DNA from 3 places in the Marinomonas sp. ATLA20 genome. Region 2 is predicted to be linked to each of the others. Evidence: riboswitches for the same ligand, from Rfam matches in the RefSeq annotation. Region 2 holds a riboswitch; each other region holds the start of a gene.
What was found. Region 2 has a riboswitch for thiamine pyrophosphate ahead of thiC (phosphomethylpyrimidine synthase ThiC). Riboswitches for the same ligand answer to the same signal wherever they lie in the genome.
Positions count from the first base shown of each region.

Region 1: another riboswitch for thiamine pyrophosphate. It lies ahead of thiD (bifunctional hydroxymethylpyrimidine kinase/phosphomethylpyrimidine kinase); the one in region 2 lies ahead of thiC (phosphomethylpyrimidine synthase ThiC).
Region 3: another riboswitch for thiamine pyrophosphate. It lies ahead of thiB (thiamine ABC transporter substrate binding subunit); the one in region 2 lies ahead of thiC (phosphomethylpyrimidine synthase ThiC).

Region 1 covers NZ_JBXUKU010000019.1:51,227-56,664, forward strand. Annotated here, with positions in the region: gene AC2A4J_RS19650 (aldo/keto reductase) at 1-132, shown strand, start outside; gene AC2A4J_RS19655 (DoxX family protein) at 149-505, shown strand; gene AC2A4J_RS19660 (flavodoxin family protein) at 573-1,175, shown strand; TPP riboswitch at 1,320-1,418, shown strand; gene thiD (bifunctional hydroxymethylpyrimidine kinase/phosphomethylpyrimidine kinase) at 1,516-2,388, shown strand; gene AC2A4J_RS19670 (ABC transporter ATP-binding protein) at 2,378-3,157, shown strand; gene AC2A4J_RS19675 (ABC transporter permease) at 3,150-3,950, shown strand; gene AC2A4J_RS19680 (ABC transporter substrate-binding protein) at 3,972-4,922, shown strand; gene tenA (thiaminase II) at 4,957-5,438, shown strand, end outside.
Region 2 covers NZ_JBXUKU010000009.1:89,983-95,420, reverse strand. Annotated here, with positions in the region: gene thiC (phosphomethylpyrimidine synthase ThiC) at 1-1,804, opposite strand, end outside; TPP riboswitch at 1,986-2,090, opposite strand; gene rsmI (16S rRNA (cytidine(1402)-2'-O)-methyltransferase) at 2,167-3,027, opposite strand; gene AC2A4J_RS15210 (penicillin-binding protein activator) at 3,141-4,913, shown strand; gene AC2A4J_RS15205 (YraN family protein) at 4,864-5,247, shown strand; gene AC2A4J_RS15200 (SIS domain-containing protein) at 5,253-5,438, shown strand, end outside.
Region 3 covers NZ_JBXUKU010000017.1:51,316-56,753, forward strand. Annotated here, with positions in the region: gene thiP (thiamine/thiamine pyrophosphate ABC transporter permease) at 1-791, opposite strand, end outside; gene thiB (thiamine ABC transporter substrate binding subunit) at 803-1,816, opposite strand; TPP riboswitch at 1,896-2,015, opposite strand; gene AC2A4J_RS19120 (3-deoxy-D-manno-octulosonic acid transferase) at 2,038-3,264, opposite strand; gene msbA (lipid A export permease/ATP-binding protein MsbA) at 3,267-5,054, opposite strand; gene hldE (bifunctional D-glycero-beta-D-manno-heptose-7-phosphate kinase/D-glycero-beta-D-manno-heptose 1-phosphate adenylyltransferase HldE) at 5,055-5,438, opposite strand, start outside.

The DNA of each region.
Region 1 (5,438 bases), on a different contig from region 2:
TTAGATCAGCAAGATCTAGCTATTCTGGACTCTGTTAGTCGTCTGGTTCCGGAATATCCTGGCTGGATGCTTGAACGTACCGCGCCTACTCGCATGCCGTCCGGTAAGCAAACTACGCCAACATTGCGATAGCTAGGGGAGTAGTCAGATGAAACTGTTTTCTTACCAATTTTTTATGACTTGGTTGTTGGTCGCTTTTTTTGTCTTTGCGGGATTGTTGAATGTGTTTCCTCCTGCTCCCTTGCTTGAAGACTACAGCCGTTGGGGTTACCCCGATGGTTTCCATTACATCACCGCGGCACTTGAGCTTTTAAGTGCTTATTGGCAAACCAAGTCGTCGCTTAAATTGCGGCAGGCGGGTCTTGCTTTAGGTGGTTTGGTTTTAGTGGGGGCGCTTATTACGCTCGTACTATATCAGCAGTGGCTGCATGTCATTTTTCCATTGTTGGTTTTGGTAGTTCTGTTATTTCAATTTAGGCAAAAGCCTTTGCGTTGTGTTCTGTGATGAAAAGTCGGGCGTTTTTTGTTTTGTCTTTAGGGCAAGTTTTATCAATCAAATTAAGAGGTGTGTTATGAGTTTTTCTTCAGAGTTGAAAGGGGTAGTCATCTATCATTCTGGTTATGGCCATACTCGACGAGTGGCAGAAGCCGTTGCGGATGGGGCGAACGCTAAACTGCTACCGATTGATGCAAATGGTGAATTAAGCGAAACAGCGTGGTCTGATATTAGCAAAGCGCACTTTGTGATTTTAGGATCTCCAACCTATATGGGCGGGCCAAGTTGGCAGTTCAAGAAGTTTGCTGATGCATCATCAAAGCCGTGGTTCGAAGATCAATGGAAAAACAAAGTGTTCGGCGGTTTTACCAACAGCTCTAGTATCAATGGTGACAAGCTATCGACTCTGCAATACTTCACTTTATTTGCGGCTCAGCATAGAGGTATTTGGGTCGGTATGGGAATGAAGTCTTCTAATACAAAAGCGTCACAGCGTGATGATATCAACCGAATGGGGTCATTTCTTGGTCCAATGGCACAAGTTGCTGCCGATGCTGGACCTGAAGAAATGTCGCAAGGGGATCTCGATACCGCGCGCCTTTATGGGGTACGTGTTGCAGGTCTAAGTGCGAAATTTTATTCGTTTGAGACAGAGCTTAGTTTGCGAGAAATTTCATAGCGTTATGTGGCTGTTGTAAATCCTTGTTACGGTACATTACTTCTGAAATCAAACGGCCCTCTTTAGTGTAAAGAGGGCCGTTTTTGTATGTGTCGGCTGTTTAAAAAAGAATACCTTTCACCTGAATGTCCTGTTATTCTTTCTGTGAAATAGTCGGGGGGCCAATGCATTGGCTGAGATCGAAAGAGACCCGCAGAACCTGATTCAGTTAGCACTGGCGTAGGGAACTATTTGCACTTTGCCTTTAGCCGAGCAATTACGGCTATCTTATGCGAGTCCGATCTTTGATCCCTCCAGAATGGCCAAAGTCAGTTCCTATACGTCTTTAATAGGAACGATAATGGCACCATCTACACAGCAACACCTTAAACAGCAAAAAACGAATCAAACCGCGTCAAAAAATATTCCTATTGTGCTTACCATTGCAGGGTCAGACAGTGGCGGCGGTGCGGGTATTCAAGCGGATATTAAGGCTATGTCCGCCACGGGTAGCTTTGCCTGTTCTGTCATTACCGCGATTACTTCACAAAATACGCTAGGCGTTTCGGCTATTTATCCGATTCCGCTTGACCATGTCGCGAGTCAACTAGACGCCGTTTTTACTGATCTTAATGTTGTTGCGGTGAAAATAGGCATGCTGGCTGATGTCAGCATCATCAAGGTCGTGGCCGCTAAATTACGCCAATACGAGCCGAAATATATCGTGATTGATCCTGTGATGGTGGCTACTAGCGGTGATTTATTGCTAAAGCACTCGGCAATATCCGCGTTAAAAGAGACATTACTCCCTCTTGCTGACATTGTTACACCCAACCTACCTGAAGCGGCCGCGCTAACCGGTCATGCCGTGCCTCAATCTGAAGTCGAAATGAACGATATGATGGCGGATTTACGTGCATTGGGCGCTAAGGCGGTTTTGCTAAAAGGAGGGCATTTAGAGGCGGACGAAAATAGTAACGACCTTTTGATCACACAAGATGACTTTGAATTATTAAGCGCTAAACGGCTAGTCACAAAAAATACCCATGGAACAGGCTGCACACTGTCTTCTGCGATTGCCTCTTACCTTGCTCAGGGCAATAGCCTGCAGCAATCCGTTCAGTTAGGTAAACAGTATATTACCGGCGCGATTGCCCATGCGGATGAGTTAGATATCGGTCAAGGCCACGGCCCAGTTCATCACTTCTTTGCAGGCCATCAAGATGTGCGCTAAAGCCATCATCGGCATAAAGATTCGTCATGGGGGCCTTCAATACAAAGGCACTCCGGTACCAACGCTAGCAGGGATGAATATGACCATTCCGGCGAATCAGTGGACGGTGCTGCTGGGTCGTAGTGGCAGCGGTAAAACGACGATATTGCGTTATCTTGCTGGTCTACTAGACGATCAAGTGGAATGGCAAGGTGAGATTGCGGTTAGTGGCAATAACGTATCTGCTGAGAATATAGTATTGCATGACCATATTGCGTATATGGCACAGCAAGATTTGCTCCTTCCCTGGCTAAATGTGTTGGACAACGTGTGTTTAAGCTCACGCTTTGCCAATGCCGCTCCTAACAAAGAACACGATAAGCAGCGCGCACTGATTTTGCTTGAGCAAGTCGGCCTTGCAGATAATGCCTATATGACTCCCGCCCAACTGTCCGGTGGTATGCGTCAACGGGTGGCGCTTGCTCGTACTTTAATGCAAGACAAACCGCTGGTGTTGATGGACGAACCCTTTTCAGCGCTTGATGCGGTTACTCGGCACAAGTTGCAGACGTTGTCCGCCTCCTTGTTAAAAGACAAAACGGTTGTATTGATCACTCATGATCCGCAAGAGGCAGTGCGTTTGGCAGATCAATTGTATGTTCTTCAAGGTGCGCCAGCCCAAGCTCAGCAGTTGGATGTTCCTGAGTCGTCGCCACCTCGAAAACTCGATGCTGAATGCGCTGCTTTGCAACAAGCTATTTTGGATCAGTTGGAGAAAGACTATGAGTGATATGGCTCAGTACCATTCTGTGTCGACACGCCTTAGTAAGAAAGAGCGTATTACGTATTCGGCGCTACGGTTGGTGATCAGCACGGCAGTGATTCTTGGTCTTTGGCAAATTGTGGTGGTGGCTTTTCAGATGCCAAGCTTTATTTTGCCGTCGCCAATCGCGGTGCTCGATCGTTTAGGAACCCGCTATGATGTGCTGCTCAAGCATACTTGGGTTACCGCGCAAGAAATTTTGCTCGGTCTCGGTTTAGGGTTAACCATGGGCTTATTGTTTGCCTTGATGATGTTGATGTTTCAGCCGCTTAAGCGTTGGCTGCTCCCCATACTCATTGCTAGCCAAGCCATTCCTGTGTTTGCTATCGCGCCCGTGATGATGCTCTGGTTAGGCTATGGCATTGCCTCAAAAGTGGTCATTGCGGCCATTATTATCTTCTTTCCGGTGACGACCTGTTGTTATGACGGCCTGCGTAACACACCTACCGGTTATCTTGACCTTGCTAAAACCATGGGCGCCTCGAAGTGGCAATTGTTGCGGCATATTCAATTGCCTGCGGCTTTGCCGACGCTCGCTTCAGGCATTCGTGTTGCCGTTGTTATTGCGCCGATTGGTGCGGTGGTTGGCGAATGGGTAGGGTCAAGCGAAGGCTTGGGTTATCTGATGCTGCAAGCGAATGCGCGGATGATTATTGATGAGATGTTTGCCGCCTTATTTATTCTCGCGGTGCTCTCGATCATCTTGTATTTCAGCACGGACATAGTATTGAAAAAAGCCATCCCTTGGCAAAATAAGTAGAACCATAAAAGGAAAAAATCGATGAATAAAAATACATTGCTGAGTGCCATTGCTCTGTTTGCGGTGCTGGTTTCGAATAATGTTATGGCGGCAGAAAAGAAGCTAACGTTAATGCTGGATTGGTTTGTTAATCCAGGTCATGGCCCTATCATTATTGCCAAAGAGCGTGGCTACTTTGAACAGGCAGGCCTGCAGGTGAAAATCGAAGAGCCTGCTGATCCAAGTACGCCTGCTAAGTTGGTTGCTGCTGGTAAAGTGGACTTGGCCGTGTCATATCAACCAAATTTGACCATGGATGTATCTGCTGGTTTACCTTTAATCCGTGCTTCAACATTGGTCGCGACACCATTGAATACTCTGTTGGTGCTTGATAATGGAAAAAACGACTCCCTTGCGGATCTTGAAGGGAAAAGCATTGGCATCTCTATTGCTGGGAACGAAGAAGCGACGCTTGGCACCATGCTTGGGCAAGAAGGCGTTAAATTTTCTGATGTGAACATTATTAATGTGGGTTGGGCGCTCTCGTCGTCTCTTGCCTCAGGCAAAGTCGATGCGATTTGGGGCGGTTTTCGTAACTTTGAAATCAATCAGCTCGCGTTAGAAGGATACAAAGCCAAAGCCTTTTACCCAGAAGAGCACGGTGTGCCTTCTTATGATGAGCTGATCTTTGTCGCTAACGCCAACACCTACAATAAAAAAGACATAGAAGCCTTTAATAAAGCCATTCAGCAAGCCACGACGTATATCGTCAATCATCCAAATGCAGCGTGGGAACAGTTTGTTGCTTATGCCCCTGATACGCTTAATAACGAGTTAAACAAGCGCGCTTGGAATGATTCCTTGAGCCGCTTTGCGCTACGACCAGCCGCGGTAGATCTAAAACGCTATGACGATTACGCCCAGTTCTTGTTCGACCATAAAGTCATTAATACGTTACCGAAAGCGAAAGATTACGTACCGACCTTTAACTAATGCCTAAAGCGGCTAACTCTAAGAGATTTGTCATATGAATTACCAAGATTTGATCGCCGCCTGCCAGGAAGATTGGACGGCCTACACAGAACACACTTTTGTACAGCAATTAGCAAAAGGTACTCTTGAACAACCGTGCTTTTTGCATTATCTAAAGCAAGACTTTTTGTTTCTCAAGCAATATGCCCGTGCGTATGCATTGGCAATTTACAAAGCGCGTACGTTAGACGATATGCGTCGCGCCTTGCCGACTGTGTACAACCTGTTAGATTCAGAAACCGCCCATCATGTGGAATATTGCGCACAATGGGGATTAACAGAAGCGGATCTTGAAAACGAACCGGAAGATTTTGGCACGGTGGCTTACACGCGTTATGTGTTGGATGCGGGTATGACTGGCGATTTAGTCGATCTTTATGCGGCATTAGCGCCATGTTCTGTTGGTTATGGCGTGATTGGTAAGGCGTTACTTGAAGATGAAAATACTGTCATTGAAGGTAACCCTTATGCGAGCTG
Region 2 (5,438 bases):
AACAGAATTTTGGCCCGCACATGGAACAGAAATGCGCAACTTTACCAGAGGCCTGCGGCAATGTTTCATCGTGATAAGAACGGGCGGTTTCAGGGTCTAACGACAGGTTGAACTGATCTTCCCAACGAAACTCAAACCGTGCTTTCGATAAGGCGTTGTCTCGAATTTGCGCCCCAGGATGACCCTTGGCCAAATCCGCTGCATGAGCTGCGATTTTATAGGTAATTAAGCCTTGCTTAACGTCTTCTTTGTTTGGCAACCCAAGATGCTCTTTTGGCGTCACGTAGCACAACATGGCACAGCCATACCAACCGATTTGCGCTGCCCCAATACCAGACGTGATGTGATCGTAACCCGGAGCAATGTCTTGTGTTAATGGCCCTAACGTGTAAAAGGGTGCTTCGTGACAATGCTTCAGCTGCTCGGTCATATTCTCTTCGATAAGCTGCATTGGCACGTGCCCCGGCCCTTCGATCATCACTTGCACATCGTACTCCCAAGCGATTTTTGTCAACTCGCCCAAGGTGCGAAGTTCCGACATTTGTGCTTCGTCATTGGCATCCATGATAGACCCCGGACGCAAGCCATCACCAAGCGACAAGGCCACATCGTATTGCGCGCACAACTCACAAATCTCGCGGAAGCGCTCGTACAAGAAGCTTTCTGTATGGTGCGCCAAACACCATTTCGCCATGATAGAACCACCGCGAGACACGATGCCCGTCAGGCGTTTCGCCGTCATGGGCACATAGCGCAGCAAAACGCCGGCATGAATAGTAAAGTAATCCACGCCCTGCTCCGCTTGCTCGATCAAGGTATCGCGAAACACGTCCCAGTTAAGATTTTCGGCCACGCCATCGACTTTTTCCAAAGCTTGATAAATAGGTACGGTGCCAATTGGCACGGGCGAGTTACGCAAGATCCATTCACGCGTTTCATGAATGTTTTTACCGGTCGATAGATCCATCACAGTGTCTGCGCCCCAACGAGTTGACCACACCAGTTTTTCTACTTCTTCTTCAATGGAAGACGTCACGGCAGAGTTACCAATGTTGGCGTTCACCTTCACTAAAAAATTACGACCAATGATCATGGGCTCAGATTCTGGATGATTAATGTTGTTTGGAATGATGGCGCGACCTCTTGCCACTTCATCACGAACAAACTCTGGCGTAATGCGTGTTTGTAGATTCGCCCCAAAGCTTTGACCTGGGTGCTGCTTCAATAATAATTCGCTCTTGATTGCATCAATATTTTGATTTTCACGTAAAGCGATGTATTCCATTTCTGGCGTAACAATACCTTGTCGAGCGTAATGCATTTGCGTCACACACTTGCCTTGGCGCGCTTTGCGTACTTTAGGTAACTCTTTAAAACGCAATTCATCCAGAGCCGAGTTTTCTAAACGTGATTGCGCAAATTCTGACGACACACTGGGCAACACCTCGGAGTCATTGCGCTTGTCGATCCAAGAAGCACGCATTGGCGCCAAACCACGATACACATCGATATTTTCGTGCGGATCCGCATATGGACCAGAACAATCGTAAACATAGATGGCTTCATTGGGTTCGAAAGTCAGGTTATCTGGATCAGAACCAATCGGTGTATCGGTTAAGTTGATCTTACGCATAGGAACGCGAATCGAATCGTCTGATCCGCTCAAATATATGCGCTCAGACGCTGGAAAAGGCTTGGCTTGTAATGATTCGATAAAAGACTTGGCGGCTTGGCGCGTTTCTTCTCGAGTCTGTTTTTTAGACAATTTGCTTGGTTTTTTTTGAGGTTTATTCGTAGTCGACATAGCACTTCCCTTATTTAAAAAATGGAGAATTGCTTGTCTGGGGTGCTGTTTTACAGGCAAACGCACTACTGGCGTTAATTTGCAAAACATGAACCCTGAATTTTATTAGGAAAGGATGCTGTAGACATATGACCGCATCGATTCCATAAAAATCAGGAGTTCATTCGATGCAGAAAAGAAAAATAGAGACTTTCTTGTTTCCTACGCGGGTATTAGCCCGATCAGGTTCTGCGGATCCCGCATTTAATTATGCGATCTCAGCCAAATGGCACTCCGACAAGTAGGGCTGAGTATACCCAGTCTTATCGGAATGTAAACACCCACATTTTCAGCAAGTGTTTGAGGAACCAATCAACGAAAAACTACTCGGCTTGCATTTCCAGCGCCATTTTATAGAGGTAATTTTTCTTCTCACCCGTTAATTTCGCCGCCATAGCTGCCGCTTGCTTAACCGGTAAATCTTCTAGCAAAATCGTCAGAATACGCTTCGCTTCTAATTCGGCTTCATTACCGCTCTCTTGCGTAAAACTCAGCATAACGACAAACTCACCACGCATTTGGTTAGCATCTGCATCGAACTTGGCAAGTATTTCAGAGGCCGTTCCGGATAAAAATGTCTCAAATGTTTTCGTTACTTCCCGTGCTAAAACCAGCTGAGCATCCTCACCATAGACTTTTTGTACATCCGCAATGGAGTCATAAACTCGGTGAGTAGATTCATAAAAAACCACGGTGCCAGTTTGCTTCTTCCAAGATTCAAACAAGTCACAACGACCTTTGGATTTAGCAGGAACAAAGCCAGCAAAAAAGAACTGATCGGTAGGCAAACCAGAAGCACACAATGCTGAAATCAACGCGCAAGCACCAGGGATCGGCACGACTTTATGACCTTGCTCTCGTAATGCATGCACCACGTGATAGCCAGGATCTGAAATAAGTGGCGTACCCGCATCAGAGACTAGGGCAACATTTTTGCCTTCCTCTAGTAAGCTGGCAACGTAGTTAGCTTTATCTTTTTCATTGTGATCGTGAATTGAAAATAGCTTAGCTTCAATCGCAAAATGATTGAGCAAGCGGCGAGTGTGTCGAGTGTCTTCTGCGGCTATATAGTCTACATCGCGTAAAGTTTGCTCTGCTCTCTTACTGAAATCATCTAGATTGCCAATTGGAGTGGCAACTATGTACAGCGACCCTCTCGCATCATCAGAACTATGTGGTACCATGTTGCCTCTTTTATTTGTCATTTTATAAGCTTATGAGCCTAATTAATTACCGCATCATATCATTAACTCTTTGTACTTTTCTGCTAAGCGCCTGTAATTCCATGAATTTAAATATGGAGCAGCCACAAAACAGGGTCCAAGCAAAAAATAGCGGTTCACAAGAAAGAACTTTGCCGCCTAGTATTTATCACCCAAAAAAAACAACCGATGTTTCCAAAGCGCTGGCCGATGCTTACCTCTCTGCCAAAAATCTGTATGAGCAAGGTGAGTTTCAACAGGCCATTGATATTTTAGAAGACAAGCTTTTAACAACGCCTTCTTCTATTCAATTTGAAGCCTATTTATTAGCTGCTTTGTCTGCGTCTTACCTAGATGATTCAATTGAATCTAAAAGCTATCTAGAGCAAGCGAATCAGCTTATTGCTGCGCGCCATCCGGACAATCAAAATAAACTTAAAGAAACAAGAGCATCCATCCTTGAACATTTTGGAAATTGGCTAGAAGTCGTCGACCTTCGCATGGATTTAACCTACAACCTTCCTCTTAACGAAGGCGAAGAAAATCAAGCAAAATTATGGATGGCGATCCAAAACCTGACTCAAAATGAAGTGGACGAATTATTTCAGCAGCAAAAGCCTCTACTTAATGGCTGGCTTACAATCAGCAGCATATTAAGAAATCAAACCCTGTCCATTGAACAACAACTTAAGATGTTCAAAAAGTGGCAAGCTGAAAATCCAAATCACCCAGCCGCCCTTTCGCCACCACAAGATTTTGAAATAATGGCTTCCGTTGAACAGATGGCGCCTAAAAAGATCGTCTTGATGTTACCAATGAGCGGGAAGTTAGAACGCGCATCCCAAGCTATTGTTGATGGCTTCTTTGCCTCTTTCTACAAGCAAAATCAAGCTAGGCCAGAAATTCATGTCGTCAACGTTGATGACTATGCGACTATCCAAGAAGCACTCAACGCAGCCAACGAGCAACAGCCTGACGTCATTATTGGACCTTTGCAAAAAAACAACGTTGCTCAAGTAAGTCGCCTAGAGTTACCTTACCCTGTTATCGCGCTTAATCAGCTCGATATTAATCAGCATCCTAAAAATCTGTATCATTTCTCTTTAAATGCTGAAGATGAAATACATGAACTCATCGCCTTTGCCAAACAAGAAGGGGCAACCAAAGCCGCCATTTTAAGCACACAAGATACTTGGGCTCTAAAACAAAGCGATGAATTTCGTGCTGAAGCCGCCAAAGAAAATGTCACTATCACATCCAATCAGTCTTACGCGAACACCCCACGAGGCAGACAAGATGCGATTCAAAAATTACTATTGGTCACCGAAAGCTATGCTCGCAAGAGATCTATCGAAAAATGGATTGGAACCAACGTAGACAGCATAGCAAGGTCTCGTGAAGATTTAGATTATGTCTATTACATTGGCAAACTCAATGATGCCAAACAAATTAGACCGCTTTTAGATTTCTATTTCGCTGACAAAATACCTATGTTAGCCAGCAGCACTTTGAATGACAGCGCACCCGAAAGATCAACAAAACCAGAAGACATAGAACGCATACTATTCACTGAAGCACCGGCCCTTACACCAAAGAACACTTCACTTGAAGTTTTGCCTAAAAATCAGAGTTCAAATATTTTACGCAGACTACAAGCGCTAGGAGCTGACTCGTACTTATTGGCAAATAAATACCAGCTGTTCACATTGCTTCCAAGCACTAAAATTTCAGCAAATACTGGCATTATCACCATGGATGAAAATGGCATATTTCATAAAAGACCTGAAATCATGACTTACCGAAAAGGAAATTTGGTATATGCGAGCAGTCAGCAGTTTTTTGAACAAAAGGAAAAAGCCGAAAAATAACGGCGAGAAAGCAGAACAAGCAGCCGAAGCCTTTCTATTAGAGCAAGGGCTTCGGTTTGTAGAAAGAAACTACTTCTGCCGTATCGGGGAAATTGATTTAATCTTTAAAGATCAAAACACCTATGTTTTTGTAGAGGTTCGCTTCCGAGCAAACAATGCCCATGGAAGTGCCGCTGAAAGCCTCGGGCAATCAAAGCTTAAAAAAGTTCGCAATAGCGCTGCTTTATGGCTACAAAAGAACAATAAAGTAAACAATGCAAGTCGCTTCGATGCGATATTATTTGACGAAAAAATAGACTCTCAACATTTAACTTGGCTTAAAGCAGTATTTTAACCACTATGGATTTTCAAGAAGCAATCTACACACAATTTGCCCAGAGTTTTGAAGCACAACAACAAGCTCTGGAAAGCTTACCGCCTTACATTGAACATGCTGCAAAAGTGATTTTTTCAAGCATTGCGTCTGGCGGGAAAGTCATTTGCATCGGCAACAGTACTGGCTCTCACCTATCTCAGTATTTCAGT
Region 3 (5,438 bases), on a different contig from region 2:
ACATCTTGACGATTAATAGGTGCTAGACGATATACAATAATCGCAAATAAAGTACATATAGACACCTGTAACAAAGCTAAAAAACTGGCTTTATCAAGGTCAAAATCGAACCTCAGCGCTTGGTAAATAGCCACCTCCAAAGTACTAAATTTTGGCCCTCCACCTAAGCTTAGCACCACAGCAAAGCTCGAAAAACACAACATAAAAATCAACACAAAGGCTCCAGGCAGAACCTTTTTCATATAGTGCCATTCAATCCAGCGAAAAGCCGACCACCTAGAGAATCCTAGCTGCGAAGCTTGGCGCCACTGCCCTGAAGGTATCAAGTCATAACCTTGCAATAAAAGACGTACAGCCAATGGCATATTAAAAAAAACATGAGCAAGTAAGATCCCCACCAAACCATATAAGGGAACTTGCACCCCAAACAACTGGTTCAACCATCCAGTTCGGCCATAAACAACCACCAACCCTAAAATAGCCACAATGGTTGGCACCACCATGGAGACGGAAAACAATTGAAGTAAAGCGGCACGCCCATAAAACTGGCGATGAATAAGGCAAGAAGCAACAGGAATAGCAATAAGCAAACTAATACCGCTACTTAGCAAGGCTTGCCATAAGGAAAAGCGCACAACTCGCCAAAGATAAGGCTGCTGCAGGTAACCATACCAGGAGGATAATTCACTATAACGCAAAAGAGCCACCAAACTGGCAGCCACCATTAACAGGAAAAAACCAACGCCCAATAGCGCTGGCCACAACCCTTTTACAGCTCGAAAAGAAAGCAACTTAACGCCTATTATCGAGTCGTGGCATTTAACCACTCATTAATCCACGCTTTTCGATACTGCGCGACGTCTTTTGCTGGCAAGACCAAATTGTTTGTAGGCTTTAAAGCACTATCAAAAGCCGCTGGCAATTTCTCATCAAGCTTAACCACTGGCAACATCCAGTTCCCCGTAGCGACAGTCGATTGAAATCCTGGCTGTAGAATAAACTGCATAAAACGCTTAGCCAACGCGGGATGAGGTGCATCTTTCATCATAGCGGCCACTTCAATTTGTGGGTAAAGCCCTTCACTAGCAGTTGCTGCTTTATACTTATTCTCACCTTCGGCAACAATGTGGTAAGCAGGAGAAGTCGTGTAACTCAACACTACATCCGCCTCACCTTTCAAGAATAAACCGTATGCATCGGACCAGCCTTTCGTGACCGTTACTGTATGAGAAGACAGGCGCTCCCAGGCATCTGCAGCATTGTCCCCATAAACAGATTTCATCCATAGCAATAAACCAAGCCCCGGTGTACTAGTACGAGGGTCCTGATAAATCACTCGTAAATCTTGGTTATCTACTACGTCTTTCAAACTACTTGGTGGGTTTGCAAGCGTTTCAGAATTGTAAATAAAGGCGAAATGACCTTGATCAAATGGTACAAAGGTCTTATCAGACCAGCCACCAGCAATCGTCACGGCCGATGTATCAACATTATGATCCATTAATAAGCCTGTTTGCTTTGCTGCTTCCATTAGATTGAGATCTAGTCCCAAAAGCACATCTGCTTGTGACGATTTACCTTCCAGCTGCACACGAGACAAGATACCAACCGAAGAGTCCAACGCAACAAAATTTACTTTACAGCCGCACTCTTTCTCAAAATTAGCTTTTATCTTAGGACCAGGCCCCCAGTCAGATGAAAACGAATCATAGGTATAAACATTTAGAGTGTCAGTCGCCAATGTTACAGGCGAAATAACCACACTAAGACTAACGGCAGCCGCAGAAAAAAGAGAGGATAAAGAAAAGGGTTTCAAAGTGTCGCTCCTAAAATAAGTGAGCGGCGTACAGGGGAAATGGCAAGAATGATATTTGAGCCACTACACATGTAGGTAGCTCAACTTGCTATCTCGATTCCTACGCCAGCATGATCTGGATCAGGTTCGGTGGGTTAGCGGTCAATCCGCTTCTCAGCTTTAACATTTATTAAATGCTAAAACACCCCATGAGATAATGAGCGCTCATTGTAAAGAGTCGATCAACGGAAGTCTATTTCGGCAAGCACTCTAGTAACAGCTCCTTGGTTTTTTTCTGCGAAACGCAATGCAGCTTGTCCAAGACGGAAGCGCTGAGACGACTGCCCCGCTAGATCAATGACAACTTTCTCTAATTGCGCCTCGTCTTGGCAACGAATCGCGCCATTTACCTGTAAAAGCTGTTCGGTAATATCTAAAAAGTTAAAGGTATATGGTCCAACCAAAATAGCTTTACCAAGTAAAGCCGGCTCAATAGGGTTATGTCCACCGCGCTTAATTAAGCTACCACCAACAAACGCCAAGTCAGATGCTTGATAATAATGCATCAACTCCCCCATAGAATCTCCGACCACCACTTCGAAGTTAGTCCATTGATCGAGAGATGTTTGAGTGCGAAGCGCAACTCGATCAAAATACTGTTTTGCCAAACTTTGCACGGCTTCAAAACGTTCGGGATGACGAGGAACCAGTATCAATAACGCATCAGGGTACTTCTGTAAGAGCACCTTATGAATACGCAAGAGCATTTCATCCTCACCTTGGTGAGTACTGCCTCCCACCCAGATAAAACGAGAACCTAATTGCCCACGCCAATTGGCTTGGAATACTTCAGGGGGGACAGCAAGATCAAATTTGATACTTCCTGTCACCAATACTTTCTTCGCCCCCAACTCTTCAAAGCGCACAGCATCAGCTTGGGCATGAGCCAAAAAGCAGTCAGGCAAGGCAAACAAAGACTTAGAAATAGTCGAAAACTTTTTATAACGTAGAAAAGAACGATCACTAAGGCGTGCGTTCACAACTTCAACACGCAGACCTTTATACTTAGCCAGTTGCAACAAGTTTGGCCAAAGCTCAGTTTCAACAATCAATAAATGTTTGCAAGTCAGCTTTTTCAGCGCCCTTTTAACACTTGAGCGCCAGTCCATTGGCAAATATCGATGCTCAGCAAAAGGGAAGGTTTTAACCACTTGCTCTGCACCCGTTGGTGTCATTGTAGTAATTAACAATTTTTGCGTAGGGTACTTTTCACGCCACTGAAGCACCAAAGGACGAACGGCCAGCACCTCCCCCACAGACGCACAATGAATCCATAAATCCGCTTCAACAGAAGGCCAAAAGCCAAAGGCTTCTTTTGCACGATAATGTTTATAGGTTTTCTTAAAACGCCGTATTTTCGATAAAATAACCGGCGTTAATAACACCAATAAAGAACGGTATAGCCACATAGTTAAGCTGAAGTCTCACTAAATTGCTGATTATGAAGCTGCGCATAAGCGCCATTCATCAGCAACAATTCACTATGTGAACCTTGCTCAATGATTTCCCCATGATCCACAACAGCAATAATATCGGCGTTCTCAATAGTGGATAATCGATGGGCAATAGCAATAGTCGTACGGTTTTCCATAAGACCGTCTAACGCTGTCTGAATAGCACGCTCAGATTCAGTGTCCAATGCCGAAGTGGCTTCATCTAGTATTAAAATCGGCGCATTTTTCAGGATGGCTCGAGCAATGGCTATACGCTGACGTTGTCCACCAGAGAGCAACACACCATTCTCTCCGACCATGGTATCCAACCCATTATCCAGCTCCTGAATAAACTCCCATGCATTAGCTGCTTTCGCCGCATCAACAACGGCATCAATGCTAGAATCGCTCAGGTGACCATAAGCAATATTTTCGCGAATCGTACCGTTGAAAAGAACCACTTGTTGATTAACCAAAGCAATATTAGAACGCAATTCCGTCAGCCTATAATCATTAATAGAAACACCATCAATACTAATGCTGCCTTCATCAAAATCGTAAAAACGAGGAATCAAATTTGCCATGGTAGACTTACCACTACCAGATCGCCCCACCAGCGCTAGAGTCTTACCAGCAGGCAATGATAGGTTAATATTCTTCAAAGCTTTTCTGTCAGCGCCTGGGTATGTGAAAGACATAGAACGCCATTCCACATTCCCCTTTAAGCGGTCGATCGATACTGTACCGTTATCCACTTCCTCTTCCATATCGAGGAAATCAAAAATACTGTGAGAAGCAGCAATACCCTTCTGCAAAACACTATTCACATCCGTCAACTGGCGAATAGGTTTACCTAACATGCCCGCAGCGGTCAGAAAGGCAATAAAATCCCCAGGTGTCATATTCGAGCTAATTGAAGGACTAAGAGCAAACCAAATCAAAACAGCCATCGCAAAGGCTAGAATAAACTGCACAATAGGAACATTTAACGCTTTCGTCTTTTCCATTTTTAGCTGAGAGCGTCTATTTTCAAAAGCAGCCTTATAAAAGCGCTCTGTCTCATATTGGCTTCCGCCAAACGTCTTCACTACTTCATGGCCTTTAATCGCTTCAGAAGCAACGTCAGTTACACCACCCATAGCATTTTGAATACGGGTACTTAATCTACGAAAACGCTTAGAAGCATACGATACAACCAAACCGATTAATGGAACGACCAACAAAAACAATAAAGTTAAACGCCAGTTCATATAGATCATATAACCTAACAAACCAACAACTGTCAGCCCTTCTCGTAGCAACACTCTTATGGCTTGGGTTATTGAGCCAATTACTTGCTCTGTGTCATAAGTTAGCTTAGCCAACAGCCTGCCAGTAGGAATAGAGTGATAGTAACTAGATGGTAGTAACACCAGTTTATTAAACATACTGGTACGTAAGTCAAAAACAACCTTGTTGGCTACCTGAGCCATAAAGTAACTACCCAGAAAGGTCCCAATACCTCGCAATACAAAAATGCCCAATATAGATAGGGGGATTAGTAGACGACTTTCTGTTATTTTACCTTCGGACACAATATCAACGATATGTTTAAGCAAGGCTGCTAGTGCGGGCTCCATCGCAGCATACAAAATATAACCAATAACACTTAGTATCAAATAGCCTGAAGAAGACTTTACATAACCAAGCAATCGGAAATACGTTTGGATTCCAGACTTAGGTAAACCTTTCGTCGGCGCGTTTTTTAGTGGCTCTTTATCTTGCATTTACAGATTCGCTTTTTCAATAATAGAGGTCGTGGAGTAACCATCCACAAAAGTAAGCACTTTGACTTCACCGCCATGCTCAAGTACATGAGCGGCGCCAACAATGGTATCAATAGTGTAGTCGCCACCTTTAACAAGAACATCCGGAGACAGCATTTCAATCAGTTCTTTAGGAGTATCCTCGTCAAACCAAGTCACCCAATCGATAGCACCAACTCCTTCTAATACAGCCATGCGATGAACTAGGTTATTAATAGGACGCTTTTCACCTTTGAGGCGTTTTACAGATGCATCCGTATTAACAGCCACAACTAACCTGTCACCCAAGCCTTTTGCTTGCTTCATATAAGCAATATGACCAGGGTGGAGAATATCAAAGCAGCC